DNA from 2 places in the Piscinibacter sp. HJYY11 genome. Region 2 is predicted to be linked to the other one. Evidence: riboswitches for the same ligand, from Rfam matches in the RefSeq annotation. Region 2 holds a riboswitch; the other holds the start of a gene.
What was found. A riboswitch is a leader RNA that binds a small molecule or an ion and turns the genes downstream of it on or off. The one in region 2 is predicted to bind thiamine pyrophosphate.

Region 1: linked by a shared signal. The riboswitch ahead of thiC (phosphomethylpyrimidine synthase ThiC) and the one ahead of JI745_RS25075 (TonB-dependent siderophore receptor) in region 2 are both predicted to bind thiamine pyrophosphate.

Annotation. Positions count from the first base shown of each region.
Region 1 is NZ_JAERQZ010000001.1:4,367,065-4,374,097, forward strand. Features, by position in the region: gene thiC (phosphomethylpyrimidine synthase ThiC) at 1-1,535, opposite strand, end outside; TPP riboswitch at 1,644-1,759, opposite strand; gene JI745_RS20470 (hypothetical protein) at 1,795-2,055, opposite strand; gene JI745_RS20475 (hypothetical protein) at 2,098-2,253, opposite strand; gene JI745_RS20480 (hypothetical protein) at 2,259-2,675, opposite strand; gene JI745_RS20485 (5'-methylthioadenosine/adenosylhomocysteine nucleosidase) at 2,789-3,514, shown strand; gene JI745_RS20490 (carboxymuconolactone decarboxylase family protein) at 3,657-4,061, shown strand; gene JI745_RS20495 (S8 family serine peptidase) at 4,058-5,524, shown strand; gene JI745_RS20500 (hypothetical protein) at 5,624-5,887, shown strand; gene JI745_RS20505 (Gfo/Idh/MocA family protein) at 5,980-6,978, shown strand; gene JI745_RS20510 (cell wall metabolism sensor histidine kinase WalK) at 6,975-7,033, opposite strand, start outside.
Region 2 is NZ_JAERQZ010000002.1:287,609-294,641, reverse strand. Features, by position in the region: gene JI745_RS25095 (sulfate adenylyltransferase subunit 1) at 1-726, shown strand, start outside; gene cobA (uroporphyrinogen-III C-methyltransferase) at 728-1,495, shown strand; gene fdxA (ferredoxin FdxA) at 1,525-1,848, shown strand; gene JI745_RS25080 (NAD(P)/FAD-dependent oxidoreductase) at 1,859-2,908, shown strand; TPP riboswitch at 2,937-3,043, shown strand; gene JI745_RS25075 (TonB-dependent siderophore receptor) at 3,079-5,208, shown strand; tRNA gene JI745_RS25070 (tRNA-Asn) at 5,246-5,321, shown strand; gene JI745_RS25065 (esterase-like activity of phytase family protein) at 5,374-6,702, opposite strand; gene JI745_RS25060 (isovaleryl-CoA dehydrogenase) at 6,818-7,033, shown strand, end outside.

The sequences.
Region 1 (7,033 bases), on a different contig from region 2:
TGCGCGGCGATCTTGTAGGCCATCAGACCCTGCTTCACGTCGTCGCGGTCGGGCAGGCCCAGGTGTTCCTTCGGCGTCACGTAGCAGAGCATCGAGGTGCCCATCCAGCCGATCATCGCGGCGCCGATGGCACTCGCGATGTGGTCGTAGCCGGGCGCGATGTCGATGGTGAGCGGGCCCAGCGTGTAGAAGGGCGCCTCGTGGCAGTGCTTGAGCTGCTCGTCCATGTTGGCCTGGATCAGGTGCATCGGCACGTGGCCCGGGCCTTCGATCATGGTCTGCACGTCGTGCTGCCACGCGATCTGCGTCAGCTCGCCGAGGGTGCGCAGCTCGGCGAACTGGGCCTCGTCGTTCGCATCGGCGCCACTGCCGGGGCGCAGGCCGTCGCCGAGCGAGAAGCTCACGTCGTAGGCCTTCATGATCTCGCAGATTTCCTCGAAGTGCGTGTAGAGGAAGTTCTCCTGGTGATGCGTGATGCACCACTTGGCGAGGATGGAGCCGCCGCGCGAGACGATGCCGGTGCGGCGCTTCGTCGTGAGGTGGATGAAGGGCAGGCGCAGGCCGGCGTGGATGGTGAAGTAGTCGACGCCCTGCTCGGCCTGCTCGATCAGCGTGTCGCGGAAGATGGCCCACGAGAGCTCCTCGGCCACGCCGCCCACCTTCTCGAGTGCCTGGTACAGCGGCACGGTGCCGATGGGCACCGGCGAGTTGCGCAGGATCCAGTCGCGCGTGGTGTGGATGTGGCGGCCGGTGGAGAGGTCCATCACCGTGTCGGCGCCCCAGCGGGTCGACCACACGAGTTTTTCCACTTCCTCTTCGATGCTCGAGGTGACGGCCGAGTTGCCGATGTTGGCGTTGACCTTGACCCTGAAATGTCGGCCGAGGATGGTCGGCTCGAGCTCCGGGTGGTTGATGTTGGCGGGGATGATGGCGCGGCCGCGCGCCACCTCGTCGCGCACGAACTCGGGCGTGATCTCGGCGGGCATGCGCGTGCCGAGGGCATTGCCCGCGAGGCGCTGTTCGCGCGCTGCATCGCCCAGGTACTCGCGCGTCCACTCGCGCCGGTCGTTCTCGCGGATGGCGACGAACTCCATCTCCGGCGTGATGATCCCGCGGCGCGCGTAGTGCATCTGCGTGACGTTGGCGCCGCTCTTCGCGCGGCGCGGCGTGCGCTGCAACGCAGCGGCTTCGGCCTGCAATCGGGCGAGCTGTGTGTCGGCGCTCTCATGGCGCAGGCCGTCGTCGCGGGCGGAGTAGGTGCGGCCGTGGTACGGCTCGGTGTCGCCGCGCGCTTCAATCCATGCGGCGCGTGGCGTGGGCAGCCCCTTTCTCACGTCGAAGGCGACGGTGGGGTCGGTGCAGGGGCCGGAGGTGTCGTCCACGATCACGCGCTCGCCGTTGCTGAGGCTGATCTCGCGCATGGGCACGCGCACGCCGGTGAGCGGGCCTTCGAGGTGGACCTTGCGCGAAGACGCGAAGGGCTCGCGGGCCAGCGCCAGGCGCTCGTGAAAGTCGGCGGGGGAAGGGGTGGTCATCGCGGTCTCCAGTGGCAGCAACAGGGGTGTCGTCTGCTCCGGAGAAGTCCGCGGGCGGTGGGGTGCGACGGGGGCAGGGCCTGGTGTTCGCCTGCCGGGCCCATCGCGGGCCGCTCGTTGCGCTCTTCTTACGCCGGTATGAACCGGATCAAGTTCTCGGGTTCGGTGACATCACCATCTCAGCGCCTCGAGCCTTGCGGCCCGGCACACCCCGGAGCGGGGCGGATTGTGGGCGCATGGCACGGCATGCGTCAACCATTCACTTGGTCGACTGAGGGCCAGCGCCGCGGTGGGCCTTGTTGTAGTCGTACACATGGCCGTCGGGCAGCCGGCCGCCTTCGACCGAATTGACGCCGCCCTGGCCCACGCTGTCGGGCAGCTCGGTGGAGATGCTCACGTGGCGCTTGCCCTCACGGCGGCGCGCTTCGCTGAACTTGAGCGCGCCCAGCAGGTCGTTGGCCGCAAATTCCTGGTGGGCCGGCCCCGCGCCGGGCTCGAGCCAGAAGACGACGATGCTCATCGTGGGCACTCCAGAGCCGCTGCGTGCGGCCATGGCGCATTGTCACTGGATCGTTTTCGGCGGGTCGATCACGGGCGACTGCTGGCCGGGCACCGGCGGGTCGACCACCGGTGGGTCGACCAAGGGAGGCGGTGGTGGGGGCGGGGGTGCCACCGGTGGGTCCGGCGGCACGTCATGCGCTCGATGCGGCGTGCGCATGGCGCTCACAGGTCGGGATTGCGGAAGACCGCGTGCAGGCTCGGCGGCAACTCGCCATCGCTCTGGCTTGCCAGCAGCAGCGCCTGCTCCCACAAGGCTTGCGCCATGAGGTAGGGGTCGACGGTGCGGGCCCAGTCTTCTTCCCACAGGCTCGTGGCCAGGGCCGCGGTGTCTTGCGCGCCGAGCTCGGGGTCGAGCCCGCGGATGGCGGCGGCGCAGGCCTCGATCCACGCTTCACGGCGGCCGGGCATGCGCAGGCGGCCCTGGGCGCGCGCCTGGGCGCATTCTTCCGGCTCGCGGTGGCGCTGGTAGTACCAGAAGGTCTCGGCGATCTCGGGCAACAGCCCGGTCTGAACCGTGGGCTCGAGCACCATCAGGCGCATCGCGAAACGCTGGATCCAGAGCGACTTTTCATGGGTCATGAGGGGCTCCTGAAGTTGAACCCATGCTCCGCGCCGGTCGCGGCAGCGTTAAGCGGTTGACGGCTTGTTCGTGCGCAGGCGATCTCCGACACGCGTGTCAGACAATCGGGCACATGAAACGGATCGCCATCGTGGGGGCCATGCACGAGGAACTGCGCGCCCTGCTCGACGCCATGCCCGACGAGCGGCCGGTGCTGCGCGCGGGCCGCGAGTTCTGGGTGGGCCACCTCGCAGGCCAAGAGGTCGTGGTGGTGCTGTCGCGCATCGGCAAGGTGGCGGCGGCGACGACGGCCGCGCTGCTCTTGAGCGAGTTCGACGTGTCGCGCATCGTCTTCACCGGCACGGCCGGGGGCCTCGCACCGGGGGTGAACGTGGGTGACGTGGTGGTGGCCGATGCGCTGCTGCAGCACGACATGGATGCCTCGCCGCTCTTTCCGCGCCACGAGGTGCCGCTCTATGGCCGGGCCCGCTTTGCGACCGATGCCACGATGTCGGCCGGGCTCGCCCAGGCCTCGCGCACGATGCTCGCCGACCTGGGCGCGCCGCAGGCCCGCGTGCACTGCGGGCTCGTCGTGAGCGGCGACCGCTTCGTCTCCGAGCGCGCCGAGAACGACGCCCTCTGCGCGCGCCTGCCCGACGCGCTGGCCGTCGAAATGGAAGGCGCCGCGCTCGCGCAGGTGTGCCACGATTTCGGCGTGCCGTTTGCCGTGGTGCGCACCGTGTCGGACCGGGCCGACGATCACGCGCACGTGGACTTCAACCGCTTCGTGGCCGAGGTGGCGAGCCGCTACACGCTCGGCCTCGTGCAGCACTATCTCGACAAGCTGCCAGCGCCTTGACCGGCTCGTGTGATGAGCCAGCGAGGGTGCACCATGCGGCGCTTCTCCCACGGCGCAGCAGCCATGCTGGAAGCGCGGGCTGTGCCGGCCTGCCACCCGCGAAGATGACAATGCGCCGATCTCATCGCAAAGGAACAACAAGATGACCGCTTTCGTGCCCCCGACTCCCGGCGAACAGCGTCGCCGCCAGGTGATGGGCGATGCCTTCGTCGACCGGGCCTTGAACAACGCCAGTGCGTTCACGGAGCCGCTGCAGGCGCATGTGAACGACCAGGCCTGGGGCTCGACCTGGCTGCGCGGCGGCCTCTCGCTCAAGGAGCGCAGCCTGTGCACGGTCGCGATGCTGGCCGCGCTCGGCCACACGCACGAACTCAAGGGCCACCTGCGCGGCGCGATGAACAACGGCGCCACGCTCGCCGAGCTGCGCGAGGTGCTGCTGCACGTGGCACCGTATGCCGGCGTGCCCGTCACCTCGGCCGCGTTCCGCGCCGCCGAGGAATGGATGGCCGCCGAGGGCTTGCAGTTCGAGGAGGAGGACCGAGCATGATGCGCTTCGTGCTGCTGCCCACGCGCGGCTTCACCACCGACGAGCCTCACAACGCCGCGGCGATCGAGACCTTCCTCACCACCATGGCCGACCCGGGGCCGCGCCGGCTGCCGGCCCCGCCGTCGGCCAAGGCCGCCCGGTTCACCGTGCTCGATTCGATCCACAGCAATGGCGCCAAGCTCGTGGCCATGTCCGACGTGGCGCTGATGCGCCTGAAGCGCGAGCAGCCCGGGCTGCGCGTGGTACCCGAGGTCTTCTACCCGCCGGCACGGGCACCGCGGCCGCGCATCATCGAGAGCGCGCAGATGTTTGCCTCGCGCACGGTGCTGGAGCGGCACACGCTCAAGGTGGTGCTGAAGGAGACCGGCCAGGCGCTGCGCGACGTCGATGTCATCGCCTTCAGCGACGTGGCCGCCGGCAAGGGCGCGCAGGGCACGACCAACGGGCGCGGCCAGGTGAACCTGGACTTCCCGCGCTCGGTGAAGGTGCTGGAGCGTGTCTACGTCTACCCGGCCCACACCGGCTGGCCGGTGCTGCTGAACCACTGGCCGCTGCGGGCGGGCACGATCGAGGTGCCCGCGATCGCGCTCGATTTCATCGACTCGCGGGCCAAGGCCTACCCGAAGCGTCATCCGGGCGATGGCCGAGGCGTGACGGTGGGCGTGATCGACACCGGCGTCGGCCCCCATGCGGCGCTCACGGTCGCCGGCGGCATGAACGCGGTGACGGGCGAAGACCCGGCCGACTGGTCCGACAGCCATGTGCACGGCACGCATGTGGCGGGGATCATCGCGGCGAATGGCAATGTGGGCGGCTTCCTCGGCATCTCGCCCGCGGTCACGCTGCGCGCCTACCGCGTGTTCGGCAAGAACGCCGAAGGTGCGTCGAGCTTTGCCATCGCGAAGGCGATCGACCGCGCGGTGGCCGACGGCTGTGACCTGCTCAACCTGAGCCTGGGCGGCGGCCCCAACGACCCGACGACCAGCGATGCGATCAAGGCCGCCCGCGCCAAGGGCGTGGTCTGCGTGATCGCCTCGGGCAACGAGGGCGGGCCGGTCGCGTGGCCGGCGCGGCACCCGCTGGCGGTGTCGATCTCCGCGCTCGGCTTCAAGGGCGCCTGGCCGGCGGGTGCGATGCAGGTGCAGACGGTCACCGAGCCGCTCGGCAAGGAGCAGAGCTTCATCGCCGACTTCTCCAACACCGGCCCCGAGATCGACCTGGCCGGGCCGGGGGTAGGCGTGATCTCCTGCATCCCCCATGACCGTTTCGGCGTGATGGACGGCACCTCGATGGCCTGCCCGGCGGTGACGGGAGCACTCGCTCGCCGGCTCGCGGCCGACGCTGCAACGCTTGCCCTCCCGCGCGACGGCGACCGGGCCGATGCGATCGTCAAGCTCGCGCTCGCGGCGGCGCGCGACATGGGCCTGCCGCCCCTTGCGCAGGGCGCCGGGCTTGCGCAATAGTCGACTGCTCGCTTGACCTGCGTCATGCTGCGGAAAGAAGGCGGCGCGTATCATGAACGCGCTCTTCTCTTTCGCCGCCCCGCCTCCATCTCGACGCCCATGAGCCGATACGTCTTGCGCTATGCCGGCACCACGCCTCGCCATGCCGAGTCGGGGGTGGACACGGCCGAGGTGGTGGCACGTGCCGGCGCCAAGGTGATCGACGACGCGCCCGACATGCTGCTGGTGGAGGCGAATGCCACCACTGCCCGCACCATCGCGCACCTCTTGCCCGAGTGGCAGATGAACGCCGAGGTGATGACGCCGCTGCCGGCGGTGCCTCGGCCGAGCGTGCGGCCCTCGGCCCGCGGCCGGCGCCGCTGATCCCCTTCGCCCTCGTCGCTTTTTCGTACCCGGCCTGAAACCGGCCCGGGCGCATACTGCGCGCCGTCCAAGAACACGACGGAGACGGCGCGATGAAAAAGGTCCAGTGGGGCGTGCTCAGCACCGCCCGCATCGGCACGGCGAAGGTGATCCCCGGCCTGCAGAAGAGTGCCTGGTGCGAGGTGCGCGCCATCGCGTCGCGCAGCGATGCCACCGCCCGCGCCGCCGCCCAGGAGCTGGGCATTCCGCTCGCCTACGGCAGCTACGAGGCGCTGCTCGAAGACCCGTCGATCGAGGCCGTCTACAACCCGCTGCCCAACCACCTGCACGTGCCGCTCACGCTGGCCGCCGCGCGCGCCGGCAAGCACGTGCTGTGCGAGAAGCCGATCGCCATCACCGCCGACGAGGCCGCGCAGCTGCGGGAGGTGGCGGGCCGGGTGCACATCATGGAAGCGTTCATGGTGCGCTTCCACCTGCAGTGGCTGCGCGCACGCGAGCTGGTGCGCACCGGTGCGCTCGGGGAGCTGCGCTCGGTCCAGGTGGCGTTCTCGTACTTCAACGACGACCCGGGCAACATCCGCAACATGGCCGACATCGGCGGCGGTGCGCTCTACGACATCGGCTGCTACCCGATCGTGGCCGGGCGCTTCTTCTTCGAAGGCGAGCCTGAGCGGGTGATCGCGCTCGTCGACCGCGACCCGCGCTTCGGCACCGACCGCACGACCAGCGCGCTCGTCGATTTCGGCCAGGGCCGCCGGCTCGACTTCACCGTCTCGACTCAGAGCGTGCCCTACCAGCGCCTGCAGCTCATCGGCACGAAGAAGCGGCTGGAGATCCGCATCCCGTTCAACGCACCGCTGGGCGAGACGACCGAGATCTTCCTCGACGACGGTGCCCAGCTCGCCGACGCCAGCGCGGTGGCCGAGACGCTGCCCGCCTGCGACCAGTACACGCTGCAGGGCGATGCCTTCGCGAAGGTGGTGCGCGGCGAGATGCCGCTGCCCTATGGCGTGGACGACGCGGTGCAGAACATGCGCATCATCGAGGCGATGTTCCGCTCGGAGAAGTCGAACCGCTGGGAGCCTGTTTAGGCCAGCGAACGCGGCAACTCTAGGCTGACGACCAGTCCGCCCTCGGGCCGGTTGC
Region 2 (7,033 bases):
GCCGGCATCATCCCCGTCTCGGCCCTGCGTGGCGACAACGTCACCCAGCCGCTCGACGCCAACTGGTACGACGGCCCCTCGCTGCTGCAACTGCTGGAGTCGCTGCCGGCACTACAGGAGCGCAAGGACGGCGACCTGCTGATCCCCGTGCAATACGTGAGCCGGGAAGGCGAAGGCACCGGCAACCAGCCGCGCACCCTCTTCGGCCGCGTGGCCCATGGCCGCGTGAAGGCCGGCGACGAAGTGCAGGTCTTCCCGAGCGGCCAGACGGCCATCGTCGCCGAGGTGCGCCTTGCGAGCGAAGTGGTCGACGTCGTCGAAGCCGGCCGCTCCGCCGGCGTGGTGCTCGACCGCCAGCTCGACGTCTCGCGCGGCGACTGGATCGCCACGCCCAAGACCGTCCACGAGACCAACCGCTTCAGCGCCACGCTCGCCTGGCTGGACACCGAGCCCGCACAGGTCGGCCGCAAGTACTGGGTGCGCCACGGCAACCGCTGGGTGCAGGCGCGCATCGCCAGCATCGAGAGCCGCCTCGACATCCACTCGCTGGAAGCGACCGAAGCGCACCAGCTCGCCGTCAACGAGATCGGCCACGTGATCGTCGAGACACAGCAGCCGTTGCCGGTGGAGTCCTACGAGTCCAACCGGGTCGGTGGCTCGCTCATCATCGTCGACCCGGCGAGCAACCGCACCAGCGGTGCGTTGCTCGTGAAGGGCGCTGCCTGAGATGGGCCGGGTGATCTTCATCGGTGCGGGCCCGGGGGCCGCCGATCTGATCACCGTGCGGGGCGCGAACCTGCTCGCCACGGCTGACGTGGTGCTCTACGACGCACTCACCGACCCGGCCCTGCGGGAACACGCGCCGCAGGCCCGCTGGGTCCACGTGGGCAAGCGCGGGTTTGCCGACAGCACCGGCCAGGCCACGATCAACGACCTGCTGCTGCGCTTTGCGGCAGAAGTGCCAACCGTCGTGCGCCTGAAGGGTGGTGACCCAAGCATCTTCGGCCGCCTGGAAGAAGAACTCGTGGCACTTGCCGCACACGGTATCGAGACCGAGGTGGTGCCCGGCGTCACCTCGGCCGTCGCCGCCGCAGCGAGCAGCCAACGCCCCCTAACCCGGCGCGGCAACGGCCGCAGCGTGAGCCTCGCCACCGCCATGACCCGCACCGGCGACATGCATGCGACCCGCACCGCCGACACCGAGATCTACTACATGGCCGGCAAGCAGCTCGCGGCCCTCTCACACCAGTTGCTCGGTGCCGGTTGGCCCGCCGACACGCCCGCCAGCGTCGTCTCGCGGGCGGGCTGGCCGGATGCCATCCACACCGAACATGAAGTCGCCTCGCTCGACGAGGGCAGCGCCCAACACGCCGGCCGCCCCACCATCGTGACGATTGGCGCAGGTGCCGCCTCGCTCGGCGTGGGCGGCAAGGTTTCAGCGCCGGTGGGAACCCTCAAGCCCCTAAAATCCGTTGTTTCGCCCTCGGGCGACTGATCTCCGCAAATTCACTACCCGCAAGAGCCATGACCCACGTTGTCACCGAAGCCTGCATCCGCTGCAAATACACCGACTGCGTGGATGTCTGCCCTGTGGACTGCTTCCGCGAAGGCCCCAACTTCCTGGCGATCGATCCCGACGAGTGCATCGACTGCGCCGTGTGCATCCCTGAATGCCCGGTCAATGCGATCCTGCCGGAAGAAGACGTGCCGGCCGATCAGCAGCACATGATCAAGATCAATGCCGATCTGGCCAAGGGTTGGCCCAGCATCACCAAGCGCAAGGCCGCGCTGCCCGACGCCGACGAGTGGAAAGACAAGACGGGCAAGCTGTCGGAGCTGCAGAAGTAAGCTCGGCTCCATGATCGACACCGATGCGCTGATCGTCGGCGCCGGCCCGGTGGGCCTGTTCCAGGTGTTCGAGCTGGGCCTGCTCGAGATCAAGGCCCATGTGGTGGACACGCTCGCCTACCCCGGCGGGCAGTGCATCGAGCTCTATCCCGACAAACCGATCTACGACATCCCGGCGGTGCCCCGCAGCACTGGCCGCGAGCTCGTCGACAGCCTGCTCAAGCAGATCGAGCCCTTTGGCGCGACCTTCCACCTCGGGCAGGAGGTGGCGGCGGTGGAGAAGCAGGCCGACGGCCGCTTTCTCGTCGAGACCAGCACCGGCACCCGCTTCCTCGCCAAGGTGGTGATCGTGGCCGGCGGCGTGGGCTCGTTCCAGCCGCGCATGCTGAAGGTCGAAGGCCTCGACAAATACGAGGGCACGCAACTCTTCCATCGCGTGAAGACGCCGGCCGAGTTCGCCGGCAAGCAGATTGTCATTGTGGGCGGCGGCGATTCGGCGCTCGACTGGGCCCTGCACTTCGCACAAGACGGGCCTGACAAGGCCGCAAGCGTGATCCTGCTGCATCGCCGCGATGGCTTCCAGGCCGCGCCGGCCAGCGTGGCGAAGATGCGTGCCTTGTGCGATGCGATGCAGATGCAGTTCATCGTCGGCCAGATCACCGGCATCGAGGAGGCCGAGGGCCGACTCACGGGTGTGAAGGTCACCGGCGGCGACGCGGTCACGCGGGTCGTGCCGCTCGATGCGCTGCTGGTGTTCTTCGGCCTCAGCCCCAAGCTCGGACCCATCGCCGACTGGGGCCTGGCGCTCGAACGCAAGCAGCTCGTCGTCGACACCGAGAAGTTCGAAACCAGCGTGCCGGGCATCTTCGCGGTGGGCGACGTCAACACCTATCCGGGCAAGAAGAAGCTCATCCTGTCGGGCTTTCATGAAGCGGCGCTTGCGGCCTTTGGTGCGGCGCCCTACGTCTTCCCGGACAAGCGCATCCAGCTGCAGTACACGACGGCCAGCCCGAAGCTGCACAAGCTGCTCGGCGTGGAGTCGCCGACTTTCGACGACTGACATAATCGCCTTCGCTGCGCACACGCGCAGCACTCGCTAGGGGTGTTGGATGCCATGCAGATGGCGTTCGACTGAGAGAGTCCCTTTGAACCTGATTGAGGTAATCCTCGCGCAGGGAAGCAAGCACCGCAGACGGTGCCCGCCGACCTGCCATCGCTTCCGGACACACGATGGCTCCCATTCGCTTCTTCCGCACACCCGCTGCCGCGGCCGCTTCCATGCTGTGCCTCAGCGTCTACGCGCAGGCACCCGCATCCACCAACCTCCCACCGGTCACCGTGGTTGGCCGCAGCGACCCGGTCGTGTCGGTCTCGGGATGGGGCGTGCCTTTGTCCGAGGCGCCACTGCAGGCGAGCGTGCTCAGCGCCTCCCAGATGAAGGACCGTGGTGTGCAACGCATCGCCGACATGGTCAAGTCGGATGCCAGCGTCAGCGATGCCTACAACTCCGAGGGCTATTGGGACTTTCTCGCCGTGCGCGGCTTCACGCTCGACAACCGCTTCAACTACCGGCGCGACGGCTTGCCCATCAACGCTGAAACGTCGATTCCGCTCGACAACAAGGAGCGTCTTGAGGTTCTCAAAGGCACATCGGGCATCCAAGCGGGCACAAGCGCGCCCGGCGGCTTGGCCAACCTCGTCGTAAAGCGCCCAGGCGGCGCATCGGCCTACAGCGCAACGCTGGGCTGGCGCGAGCGCAACTCGATTCTCACCGCTGCGGACCTCACGCAGCGCTTCGGCGCGGAAGGGGCGCTCGGCGCGCGGCTCAACCTCGCGTACGAGGATCTGCAGCCGCAGCTGCGCGATGCCAAAGGCAAGCGCCACCTTGCTGCGATCGCCACCGAATGGCGCGCGGGCGCCGACACGCTGGTCGAATTCGAAGTCGAGCACAGCCACCGCTCGCAGCCCAGCCAGCCGGCATTCAGCTTGTTGGGCGATCGTGTGCCGGAGCCGGTGGACCCTCGCCTCAACCTCAACAACCAGCCTTGGTCCCAGCCGGTGGTGATGGATGCCAACAACGCGTCACTGCGCATGACACAGAGCCTCGGCGCGAACTGGCGAGGCACGTTGCATGCATTGACGCAACGTCTCGTCACCGACGATCGGCTGGCCTTTCCGTACGGTTGCACCAGCGCCACGACCTACTACCCAGATCGCTACTGCCCCGATGGCACCTTCGACTACGCTGACTATCGCAGCGAGAACGAACGCCGCCGCTCGGATGCGTTGGAGATCGCAATGCACGGTGAAACGGACGTCGGCGGCATGAAGCACACTCTCTCGGTTGGCCTGCTTCAAAGCCGCGTGACGCACCGATTCGAGCGACAGGCTTACAACGGTGTTGGCACTGGCACCGTCGACGGCGGCACCGTCGTCCCTGCCAACCCCACCCTGAACGACGAGAACACCAACCGGGACGAACGGTCGACCGAACTCTTCGCTCGCGACGCCATTCGCCTCAACGACCACCTCACCACCTGGCTGGGCCTGCGGCACACCCGCCTGCATCGGCAAAGTGTGCGCACGGACGGATCACGCGACACCAACTACGAAGAGCGCCTGATCACGCCCTCCATTGCCCTCAGCTACACCTTCGCGCCCCAGCAACTCGTGTACACAAGCTGGGGGCGGGGCATCGAAAGCGAAGTCGTGACGAATCGAGATCGCTTTACCAACCGCGGTGTGGCCTTGTTGTCCACCAGTCGCCAATTGGAAGCCGGCTTGAAGGTCGGCACGCCGAATGCTCAATGGGGCGCCGCCCTGTTCCAGGTGGTGCGCCCTCAGTGGGGCAACGTTGGCGCATGCAATGCCGCCGGCAGTTGCACTCGCGTCCCTGACGGTCAGGCGCGCCATCGCGGCCTCGAAGCCAATGCCGCTTGGCGCGACGGCCCCTGGGCCTTCGGCGGCAGCCTGCAGTTGTTGCACGCCCGCCGCGAGAACACGCTCGATGTCAATGCCGAGGGCAAGCGGCCCGTCAATGTCCCGGAGCGCACGCTCAAGTTGCAGGCCCGCTACAACGTGGCGGCCCTGCCGGCCTTGCAGTTGCAAGCCGATGCCATGGGTGTGAGTCACCGCGCCGTGGTGGCCGACAACAGCCTCAGCATTCCGGGCTACGGCGTCATGGACCTTGCCGCACGCTACGAACAAAAACTCATCGGCTCCACCATCACGTGGCGCGCAGGCGTCGACAACGTCTTCAATCGCCGCGCTTGGCGGGAATCGCCCCTCCAGTTCGACCACGTCTACCTCTATCCCCTGGCCGCACGCACCTTCCGCGCCTCGGTCGAAGTGAGCCTGTGATCCGCCACAAAAGTATGGCTATAATGCGCGGCTCTATTCCTCGATAGCTCAGTCGGTAGAGCGCCGGACTGTTAATCCGTAGGTCCCTGGTTCGAGCCCAGGTCGAGGAGCCAGAAAAAAGCAAAGGGCCCTGCAGCAATGCAGGGCCCTTTCGTTTTGTGACGCTCAGTCGTCGTCGCGGTCATGTCCGCGGCCACGGCGATGATCGTCGTCTTCTTCCGCCACCAGCGACACGGGCAAGCGGATGCGCAGGAACTCAGTGTTGTCGGACGCCATCTCGCGGCCACCGCCGTACGGGAAGTTGTTGTCGTTCACGACCAGCAGCGTGCGCGCATCGAGGACCAGCACGTTCTCGATCGTCGTGTACGGGAAGGTGAAGACCGTGCTGCCATCGCCGTTCAGGTCGTGCGGGTCGGCGAGCTTCATCAGGTCGACCAGTTCCAGCTTTCGCGCCACGCCGCCGTCGGCTACGTCTTCCAGGTCGATCAGGTAGACCTTCTTGAACGGCGCGGGGTTGGGCGAGGTCGCCGTGTTGCCGTTGCGTTCGAGCACGATGAAACGACGGTCATCGATGGCGACCATGTCGCCGATGGCCGTGCCGGCGGTGTCGAGTGGGTAGTAGAAGCGACGGCCGGTGTAGACCTCGCGGTCGACATCGAATTCGTCGATGCGCAAGGTGCCTGCGGGGTCGCCGGTGACGGTGCGCTCCAGCAGCGTGTAGAGCTTCGTGCCGCTGCGGTTGATCGCCAGGCCCTCGAAGCCGCCCGAGGCCGGCAGGTTGGCCGTCGCGCGGCCGGCGACCACATCCTTGTGGGCGGGGGCGTAGACGCCGGGCAGCGAGATCTCCGGGCGCAGCACCGTACCGCGGGAATCGGTCTTCACGAGATACGGCCCGAACTCATCGCCGAACCAGTAGTTGCCACGGTGGTCACGGCGGATCGATTCGATGTCGAAGTCAGCGCCCGTCAGCAGGCGTCTGGCACGGATCACCGGCGCCACGGTCGGGTTCGCGCCGTTGTTGTAGTGGTTCAGGTAGTCGGCCTGGATCGGGATCGTGAGCTTGCGGTGGGCATCGTTCAGCTCGAGGCGCGTCGACGCATCGAAGCTGCCGCGATCATGGCCGTGCTGCCAATCCGTCGGCCGCACGAGGCCGGTGCCGCCTTTGCGCGTGCGCCAATCGATGGCGAGGGTGTACGAGCGCAGCAGCGCATCGGCCGAGTTGTTCTGCGCGCCGAAGCCGTTGTCGACGAGGAAGTGAAAGACGTTCTTCTTCGGGCCTTGAAGCACACCCGAGAAGCCTTGCACCGGCTGCCGGTTGACGAAGGGCGGGAGGTTGGTGCCATAGGGGTTGGCAGCCGCGAACTGGCCGGAGGTCGGGCCATCGGAGAAGGTCGCGGCGGGCATGCGGGCGAAGCCGGTCAGCACCTGGGCTTGGGCAGCGCCGGCGGTGAACAACGAGGCCAGCAGAACGGGCAAAACGAGGGAGTGGCGCATGGAGCGTGGCGGTGGTTGAAAACCGCGCGATCGTCGCGACCGCCCGTGTCAGCCGCATGACGAGGCGTGCTACAACCGTTTGGCCCATGGTCATGCCCATGCGAGGAGACACGCGATGAACGCTCCCCACCCTGCCCTCACCCCATCGCCGCTCGCGAGTACGCACGAGGTCTTCAACGTGTCGAGCGAGCTCGCGGACTACAACCTCTACCTCCAGGACCAAGCCTTGGCCGAAGCCGTCGCGCGCGAGGGTGCGGCCTGGGCGCACGACGACCTGGCGGTCTTCGGTGAACTGGTCGGCACGGCCGAGCACCTCGAGCTCGGCGCACTC